3 regions of the Paenibacillus sp. FSL R7-0272 genome follow, and region 1 is predicted to be linked to each of the others. Evidence: riboswitches for the same ligand, from Rfam matches in the RefSeq annotation. Region 1 holds a riboswitch; each other region holds the start of a gene.
What was found. A riboswitch is a leader RNA that binds a small molecule or an ion and turns the genes downstream of it on or off. The one in region 1 is predicted to bind cobalamin.
Positions count from the first base shown of each region.

Region 2: it holds a riboswitch for cobalamin, as region 1 does, so the genes downstream of both, cobJ (precorrin-3B C(17)-methyltransferase) here and MKY23_RS06995 (ABC transporter substrate-binding protein) in region 1, are expected to answer to the same signal.
Region 3: it holds a riboswitch for cobalamin, as region 1 does, so the genes downstream of both, nikB (nickel ABC transporter permease) here and MKY23_RS06995 (ABC transporter substrate-binding protein) in region 1, are expected to answer to the same signal.

Region 1 covers NZ_CP150221.1:1,615,448-1,618,728, forward strand. Annotated here, with positions in the region: gene cbiB (adenosylcobinamide-phosphate synthase CbiB) at 1-167, shown strand, start outside; gene MKY23_RS06990 (histidine phosphatase family protein) at 161-820, shown strand; cobalamin riboswitch at 994-1,129, shown strand; gene MKY23_RS06995 (ABC transporter substrate-binding protein) at 1,487-2,479, shown strand; gene MKY23_RS07000 (iron ABC transporter permease) at 2,476-3,281, shown strand, end outside.
Region 2 covers NZ_CP150221.1:5,982,332-5,985,612, reverse strand. Annotated here, with positions in the region: gene MKY23_RS26235 (uroporphyrinogen-III synthase) at 1-696, shown strand, start outside; cobalamin riboswitch at 924-1,113, shown strand; gene cobJ (precorrin-3B C(17)-methyltransferase) at 1,449-3,281, shown strand, end outside.
Region 3 covers NZ_CP150221.1:277,968-281,248, reverse strand. Annotated here, with positions in the region: gene nikC (nickel transporter permease) at 1-416, opposite strand, end outside; gene nikB (nickel ABC transporter permease) at 423-1,361, opposite strand; cobalamin riboswitch at 1,560-1,755, opposite strand; gene MKY23_RS01260 (AraC family transcriptional regulator) at 1,855-2,691, opposite strand; gene MKY23_RS01255 (alpha-glucosidase/alpha-galactosidase) at 2,917-3,281, shown strand, end outside.

The sequences.
Region 1 (3,281 bases):
GCGTTGCTTCATTTCGAGCTTATATGGGCGAGGCTACGCGGCCGATGGAGTCGGAAGATATCGTGCGAACGACGCGGCTGATGTTTTGGTCGGCGGGAGCTTTTGTGGGCCTTTGTTTCTTGGCAACCTTGGGTGTGTGGTTAGCAGGAGGTGCGCTATTGTGGTAATTAAAGAATTAGAACAGCTTGGATCTAAACAGTCTCCGTACAAGCGTAGCATCGTATTGATCCGTCATGGAACAACCCAGTGGAATGTGGAAAAAAAGTATCTGGGGCATACCGACATGGGGCTGTTGCCTGATGCACAAGAAGAGCTGGCTCAGCTACGCGAGCAGTGTCGCGAGCTTACTTGGGATGCGGTGTATTGCAGTGACCTGCTTCGTTGTCGCCAGACGCTGGCACACATCGCACCGCAGGTTGCTGGACAGGCGAAGTTTGATTCGCGCCTGCGCGAGAATGATTTCGGACAATGGGAAGGCCTGAATTACGAGCAATTGAAGGATAATCTCTTGTACCGGGACTGGATTGATGATCCACATAAGGTAACCCCGCCTGAAGGAGAAGCGTGGCAGACTTTTGCGGAACGAGTGGATTCTTTTCTGTACGAACAGATCTGGTCGGAGCATTCACACGAAAATTCACACAAGACACTTATTGTGACGCATGGCGGTGTCATCCGTTATATGATGTCCCGGCTCATCCATGGCGTCGGGTTTTGGGATACACATGTCATCCCTGGACAGGCTATTCAGGTTGATCTTGAAAAGCAAGGGGATCACTGGCTTGGCAGACGAATGGATTTTCCGTACATCGGGTTGTAAGGTGTTGCAATATACCCTATAATCACAACAGAAGTGTGACTCGGACGGACATATTGGGTATGATGGGCTGAGACGCCTGAACTGACGTGATTCGTGCGAAGAGCACTGCGACTATGTTTGACCTGAATTAACCATCTTTAGCGACCAAGGGTCCCGCGTGCCAATCCGTTGTTCATGAAGAACAAGGACAAGTTATCATGCGCACAAGGGTAAAATGGGGAAGCTGGTGCAAATCCGGCACGGTCCCGCCACTGTGAAACAGGAGCCATCCTGTAAGTCAGATTACCAGCCCTGGACGTACAAGCCGGTGTTCCTTCGAGGAAAGGACAACGTTTCGGGCCATTCTGTGCGCATGGACAGCTAGCCGCTGTTACATGTACAGATTGCCGTATGCGAGACGTCATCCCTGATCCTTGTTTAAGGATAAGGGATTTTTCTTGTTGTACACGATGTAGTGGAGTCATCATATACACGTTTAACGGAGAGTGCAGAACCAATTTGGAGAAACGAAGTGTTCGCATTTATCACCGGATTTTCCCCTTTGAAAAGGAATCAAAAAAATCTGGGGATAACAGCGATCGGAAAATGGTACTGCAATCGGAGTGGCCTCGTGTATATAACAAAAGCAACAACAATAGTACAGATAGAGAAGGGGAGTTTAAATCAATGATTAAGAACTGGAAAGCACTCACATCACTGTTGAGCGCAGCAATGCTGGCACTGGCGCTGGCTGGATGCGGTAATACCGCAACAAAAGAAGGTGCGGGCAGCTCACAGCAACCTGCACAGGAACAGTCTCAGGAACAAACACAAACGGATCTGAAAACTCAATACCCACTGACCGTTACAGATGCAACGGGTGAGTCTTTCACTTTTGAAAAAGCACCAACCAAAATCGTCTCGGTATCTCCAGCTGAAACGGAGTCGCTGTTTGCCCTCGGACTGGATAATGAGATTATTGGCGTATCCGACTATGACGATTACCCGGAAGCGGCAAAAACCAAAACGAAAATGGGCGGTGTCACCAAGCCAAACGAGGAGTCCATTATTGCAGCAGATGCGGACATCGTGTTCACTGGCATTTCTATGAGTGAGGATGCGGTGAAGAAGCTGCGTGAACTGGGCATTACCATTTTCAAAACGGATCCTAAATCTATCGACGATGTAATAAACAATATCGAAACCTTCGGTAAAATCACCGATCATCAAGAGCAAGCTCAGAAGCTTGTCACGCAGATGAAGAAAGATGTAACAGATGTAACGGAAGCGGTAAAAGCCGTAAAACCGGAAGAGAAGAAAAAAGTATACATCGAGTTCTCCCCAGGCTGGACGGTTGGTAAAGGTGAGTTCATGGACGAACTGATCAACGTAGCCGGGGCTACCAATATTGCTGCCGACAAAGAGAGTTGGTACCAAATTAACGAGGAAAATGTCATTGCCTCTAACCCGGATGTTATCTTGTACGCCAATGACGTAGTTGAGGACAACAAGACGCTGGATCAGATCATCAAGGCACGTAGCGGCTGGGATCAAATTACGGCGGTGAAAAACAATGCTGTGATTGGGCTCGATGCTAACTTGCTGAGCCGTCCAGGACCGCGCGTAACTCAAGGGTTGAAAGATGTTGCCAAAGCGATCTATCCTGACCTGTTCAAATGAGCAGAAAGCTGATCCTGTTCGGAACGATGGGCATGGCGCTGCTGGTGCTTACCGTGCTCGTCTGCACGGGCATCGGTTCAGTGGCGTTGCCCATCCGGGACATCGCTGGTATTCTCGTTCACAAATTGCCATGGGTGGGCGACTGGATTACACCTGATTGGAACAAGGCCGCCGAACAAATCATATGGAAGGTGCGTTTCCCGCGTGTCTTGCTTGCGATGCTCGTAGGTGCTTCGTTAGCGATTGCAGGTGCAGGATTTCAAGGTGTGTTGCGTAATCCGCTTGCTGATCCATTCACACTGGGGGTTTCCTCTGGTGCTTCGGTGGGGGCGGCGTTCCTGATATTCTTTGGTTTGCAGTACGCTATCATTGGTATTTGGACATTGCCGCTGGTTGCTTTTTTGACCGGGGTAATCACGTTATGGTTCGTGCTGTCGCTGGCTCGTGAAGGACGTAAAATACCAACGCATAGCCTCATTCTGGCAGGTGTGGTCATGCAAAGTTTCTTGGGGGCGGTCGTTTCCTTCCTATCGACCATGTCGAAGCAGACAATCAATGAAATTATATACTGGACGATGGGAAGTCTGGCACTGCGCGGGTGGTCGTATACGACCATCCTTTTCCCGTATTTTCTGCTTGGACTGATTTTTCTATGGAGCCGGGCACGTTCGCTGAATGTCTTGGCACTGGGTGAACGTCAGGCAGCGCATATTGGTGTTGGTGTGGACAGGCTCAAGTTATCTGTGCTGGCTGTAGGCACATTGCTAACGGCAGGAGCTGTTTCGGTTTCGGGAGTCATCGG
Region 2 (3,281 bases), 2.2 Mb from region 1:
CGTAACATTCGGGATGGACTGGTTTCCTGGATTTCTGATCCGCCGGATTGGGCAGTGTTTACGACGGGCATGGGACTGGATGCTTTGTTCGACATGGCTGAGGACATGGATGTAGCCGGACAACTTCGGAATGTCTTGGCTGAATCGTGTATTGCTGCTCGAGGGTACAAAACGGTAAATGCGTTAAAAAAGCTGAAACTAACACCTCTGGTACGAGATGATGACGGCAGTACAGACGGACTGATTCGTGAATTTGGCTCGCATGATCTTACAGGCAAAAAGGTGATGTTACAGCTGCATGGAGAAACGGCTCCCAAGCTGGTTCGCTGGTTAGAAGAACAAGAAGCTGTTGTGCGGCAGGTATTGCCGTATCGTCACGTACCGCCGGAAGAGGCAGAGCTGGAGCAACTGCTGAACGAAGTAATTCAGCATAAGTTAGATGCAGTGGCCTTTACAAGTGGGCCGCAGGTGCGGTTTTTGACGGAATATGCGACATCTCAAGGTAAGCTGGAGCAGATGCTGACAGCCTTCAAAGAAGGGGTAGTCCCGGCGTCTGTTGGTAAAGTTACGGCCAATGCCATGCGTGAGGAAGGCATTGAAGCGCTGGTTGTACCGGACGAAGAGAAGATGGGAGCGCTCATCGTTGAACTGGGACGTTATTTTGCCGCGAATCCGGTGGGTGTCCGGGAAGATTAATAAAGAGAGCATTCACAGGGCAAGAGTAGCTGTATGAAGAATAGCAGACGCAATTCGTATACAGAGGTATTAAGTTTAGAAGGAATCACATCAGTTATATGGATGGATATATCAAGGTTCTGATCCGTTATCGGATCGGGACCTTTTTTTCATTTTTATCCAAAATTAATGTTTAGGACAATCTTGAGAAGCGTGGACATTATTTCCTGACCGATGGTATGATGAAGACAATATGAAAACAGCAAGGTGCTCTTGCATAAAGCAAGAGGTAACAGGGAATCGGGTGCAAGTCCCGAGCGGTCCCGCCACTGTAATGGTGAAGCGTTTTCCATGAAAGTCACTCGGTATACCGGGGAAGACAGGAAAGAACGCTAATGATCCAGAGCCAGGAGACCTACCTTGCCTGTGTCACCAAACCCTTCGCGGAAAGGAGTGGTGTACGATAAGTTCGGGAAAGGGACAAACCGTGGTTTGTCCTGTGAGGCTCTATATGGGCTATTCTGGCTGCTTGTAATTCCTTATTATGGAATATTACAGGCCAGGTTTCCTGAGTGTAAGTACATGCGTATCTCATCCGTGATTAGGATGGGATTTTTTTGTTTTTTCGGACAGGAACGAAGTTGCCGAGTTAAGTAGAAGAAATGTTGTGTTACAGGGCTATAAGCAAAAGAGCCACATCTGTATCGGGGAATTTTTGGATAAACAAGGTTTGGGCATTAATCGCGTGACAAGTGGAGTGAGGGGGAAAAGGGATGCAAAAGCAAGGCAAGCTGCTGATCATCGGTTTCGGTCCAGGTGCGATGGAGCACATAACGAAACGGGCACTGGATGCATTGCAGGAAAGCGAGGTCATCATTGGATATAACACCTATGTGGATCTGATCAGGCCTTTGTTGAATGGACAAGCCATTGTGCGTACAGGCATGACGGAGGAAGTCAGCCGGGCACAGGAAGCAGTAAGACAAGCGGAAGCGGGCCACATCGTTGCCGTAATCTCCAGTGGGGATGCCGGGGTATACGGTATGGCGGGACTTGTATATGAGGTGCTGATCGAGCAAGGCTGGAAGCCGGATACTGGCGTAGCTGTCGAGGTTATTCCTGGCGTGTCGGCTATTCAATCGTGTGCGTCCTTGCTTGGTGCGCCTGTCATGCACGATGCTTGCACGATCAGTCTCAGCGATCATCTGACACCATGGGAAACGATTATTCGCCGGGTTGAGGCAGCGGCTTCCGCTGATTTTGTTATTGCTCTGTATAATCCCCGCAGTGGACGCCGGACACGCCAGATTGTAGAAACGCAAGAGATGTTGCTACGTTACCGTGATCCAAAGACACCGGTTGGCTTGGTCAAAAGTGCATATCGGGAGCGCCAGGACGTGGTCATGACGACGCTGGAAGATATGCTGAATCACGATATCGGTATGTTAACCACCGTGATCATCGGCAATTCCTCGACCATGATGTACGAAGGGCTCATGGTCACGCCGCGCGGATATCAGCGGAAGTATACGCTGAACTCCGCGGAACAGCCGCTCAGGCCACATGAGCGGCTACGCACCGAAGCCGAGCCATGGTCGCTCGGCGCGCAAGAAGCCCGCGCTGCCGCCTCCGGCGAGGCAGCGGGCAATGGCACGGCCCGCGATGCGCAGGCCGTGCCAACGGCGGAGCCAGCCCTGCGCGGCGCCAGCGCCGGAGCGGGCACGGCTCCGCAAGGGCAGCCGCCCGCAAGCGCATGGGCGGCGACCCCGCCTGCGGCAAGCCCGGCGAGCGGTGCTGGCACCGCCGTGCTTGCCGCAGAGCGGCCCGCGTCCGCGGCGGCAGAGGCCGCACCGCGCGCTGCCGCTGTGGCGCCACGTGCCGGCGCAGCCGAGCTCGCCGCCGAGGCGCTGACGCGGCTCGCGGCAGGCGGTGCGCTCGCAGGCGAAGCGGCAAGCCGCTGGCTGGACGCATCGGCGTCAGGCCCGGCAGCCTCGCAGGGCGCGAGCAGCGTAGCGGTGCTTGGCGCAGCCGCTGCTGTGCCCGTGCCGGGGCGCAAGGCGCCGCTCTTTGAGATCGGCGTGTCGCCCGGCGTGGGCAACAAAAAGTTCACCGCTGCTCAGATGGCCCTGCTGGCGCAGTGCGCAAGCGAGGATGGTGAACTCGAGTATACGCCAGAGCACCAGATTATTCTGAGAGTGCCGACGTTTGAACCGGATGCGTTGGTAGATGAGCTGCGCGCAGCAAACTTTATCGTGGTGCCGATTGGGGATGTGATCAAAGTCAAAGCTTGTGACTTCTGCAATCTGGAGAAGGACGACGCGGTGCCGATGGCTAACCATTTGCAGGACGTGATCGGTGGATTGTCTGCTCCGAAGGAAACGAGCGTAGCGTTAAACGGCTGCGGTATGGCTTGTTACGGGGCAGTGCTGGAGGATATCGGTATCGTGTACCGCAAAGGAGGATACGATCTGTTCCTTGGCGGGAAAAAGTTTGGCCGCAATGCCCACCCGGCTCAGCCTGTAGCAGAGGGCATTCCGGGTGATCAGATCGGCGGTATTGTGGAACGTATTGTCGCGGAGTACAAGGAAAAAGGCCATCCGAACGAA
Region 3 (3,281 bases), 1.3 Mb from region 1:
GTGTTAAATAACCCCGGCCCTAACATGCCTACTACGGCAATCGCAAAAATCAAACTTGGAAATGCCATCAACGTATCGCACAGCCGCATCAGCAACGTATCCACCAACCCTCGCAGAAAACCTGCGACGACACCAACCGCTACGCCTAAGCCGAAAACAATACCGATCATCATAAACGTGAGCAACAGAGAGGTGCGTGCTCCATATAAAAGTCGGGACAGGACACATCGCCCAAGCTGATCCGTACCGAGTGGATATTCGGGGCTGGATGGCTGCAACACTTTGGCAAAATTCGTAGCAAGTGGATCGTGAGGCGCCAGAAGCGGCGCAATCAGAGCCAGAACGATCCAGCCTGTTGTCAGGGATAGCAAGAAAATAAATAGACGACGTTGTGTCAGATATTCTCGAATCTTCATCACCATCTACACATCCACATCCAGTTGAATGCGCGGATCGCGAAGATGTGTCCAGAGATCCACGATCAGATTCAGGGTGACATAGATGACTGCCATCCAGATTACATAACCCTGTATCAGGGGGTAATCGCGGGTGAAAATGGCATCCACCGCCATCTGTCCTACTCCCGGCCATACGAATAAACTCTCCACAATTGCTGCTCCGCCAAGTAGTGCTCCTGTTGTCATGCCTAGCAAGGTCACAATTGGCAACAGTGAATTGGGCAAAATATGTCGCCAAATAATCATTGATTCCTTCATACCTCTTGCTCTTGCACCCACTACGTAATTCTGGCTTGTCTCCTCCAGCATGACTGCACGAATCTGCCGGCTATATTGGGCGATCAATGGAATCGCGAGTGTCGCAGCAGGCAGGATCAGGCTGTTCCAGCCGGAACTACCCATGACCGGCAGCAGCTTCAGCTGCACACCAAATACCAGCATCAGCAACATCCCCAGCCAGAAGCTCGGCATGGATAGACCGGCAAACGAAAACAGGCGAATCACATAATCCAGCCATTGATTCCGGCGTACAGCCGAAAGAACTCCGAGCGGAAAGGAAATCAAAATCACCAGAAACATTGCGCTCCCGGTTAACTTGAGCGTTGCTGGAAGGCGGGCCATTAACACATCCAGCACCGGACGGTCATATTTATACGACGTACCAAAGTCTCCAGTAACTACTTGTCCCAGCCATGTGCCATACCGAACCAGAAATGGCTTGTCCAGCCCAAGCTCTGACCTCACCTGTCTGACTAGTTCATCCGAAGGTGTGACTCCGGTAGACATCAGCATCAGTCTGGCGGGATCTCCAGGAGACAGATACGTTAATAGAAATGTCAGGAAGGTGATTCCAAACAGAACGGCGACCAGTTGTAATAACCGTTTAACGATATATCTGCCCAATAATAAAACGCCCTTCCCGGTTTAATGCGCGTGTACGCCTTCATTCTCATTCCATTCAATACAAGCCAATTCAATTCAAGCCAATTCAAGCCAAAAAAGCGCCCTTTTCCGTTTCACGGGATAAGGACGCCTTAAATAAACAGATTTTCAGAAAAAAATCATGCTCTTTAAACACCTTCCTATCTCCCGTAGGGTACTGCTGTGTTTGTCCAACCTGGCAGGTCTCCTGGCTCCAGTATCATTGCCATAACAGCTCCTTCCCGGTCTTCGTAAGACCAGTGGATATGCTGCCTGACTCCTCTGTTACAGTGGCGGGACCGCGCCGGCATCACACCGGACTTCCCTTTTAAGCTTCTACCCCAGCGGGTAGAGCACCAAGTTCCACGTATTCAATTCACTAAAAGTTGGTATCTGTTACACTTCTGTATCAGTATAGCGGCATACGGAATAATGTTCAAAACTTTTCTTTCAAAATTTAAAATCATGAATGCGGCTAATCTCGCACTCGCGAGCCCTTGGGCGACACCCCCGTCACACGTTTGAACATTTTGGAAAAAAGCAGCGGGTCGGTGTATCCAACGGAGTGGGCTACTTCACTCACAGACAGCATCGGGTTACGAAGCAACTCCGCTGCACGATTCATGCGATACTCCAGGAAAAAGGCTTGCAGCGACTTGCCATATCGCTCTTTGAACAACCCCGATAAATACGTTCGATCCAGCCCGACCGCCTGTGCGATATCCAGAATAGAAGTACGCTGGCTATACCGGTTCTCCATAAATTGCACAGCCTGCCGAATATAAGTCTCTTTCGTCGAAAGGAGCGGATTTTCTTCTTCTTTGATCGGTGAGGATGCGATTAATGCCGCCATAAGTCGGTATAACAGGCTTTGATGTAACACATCCCCTCCTGCAACGGAGCTCGTTCCGGCCTGAAGCATCTCGTCATACAGCGTTGCCATCATACTCTTATCATGAGCAGTAAATACCGGGTGCTCCTCGCTTAACTGCGCACGTTGCATAAAAGCCTTCGCCTGTACACCTCTGAAGCCAAACCATGAATATGTCCAAGGCTCCTCAGCATCGGCCTCATAATGAATGACCGTGTCGGGTAAAATGAGAAATCCTTGGCCCTCGCCCAGAGGATATTCCCGATCTCCCATATATACCGTACCATAACCCTCATGTACGTAATGCACGATATAGGAATCACGTACCCCCGGCCCCCAATAGTGGGCAGGATCACATGCCTCCCATCCATAAAATAACAAGACCAGTTCCATCTGCGTCCAGCCGGCAGAGACCACATTCATTTCCACTTTCCGACTCATGTTTCCCTCCTTTCGACGATGAGGTTAAAGATATCTTAATGTGAGCTCACATATTCCCTTACCAGTACACATAACAAATTATAACAGGTAGAAGAGAGGAAATCTTGCTGAAAACGAAAACAAAAATGGGATTATGCCATATTTGAGAGGGTTTGAGCCATAGTGATATGAGCCTGTTCGGCCTATAGTTGGGGTACAACATTTTTCGGGAAGGATGAAGTTGAAATGAACAAAATTACATTTCTCGGTGCAGGCAGCACCGTTTTTGTCAAAAATGTATTGGGTGATGTGATGATGACGGAGGCCTTGCAGGACTTTGAACTGGCCTTGTTTGATATTGATGCTGAACGTCTAAGTGACTCGGAGCGTTTGTTAAAAAGTTTGGCACATTCGCTAGGAAGCCGCTGTTCCGTTAAAACATACCATGATCGCAAGGAAGCACTCCGCGGAGCTAAATATGTCATCAATGCCATTCAGGTAGGCGGATATGACCCGTGTACGATTACCGATTTTGAGATTCCGAAGAAATACGGCCTGCGTCAAACGATTGCCGATACGCTCGGCATTGGCGGAATCTTCCGTAACTTGCG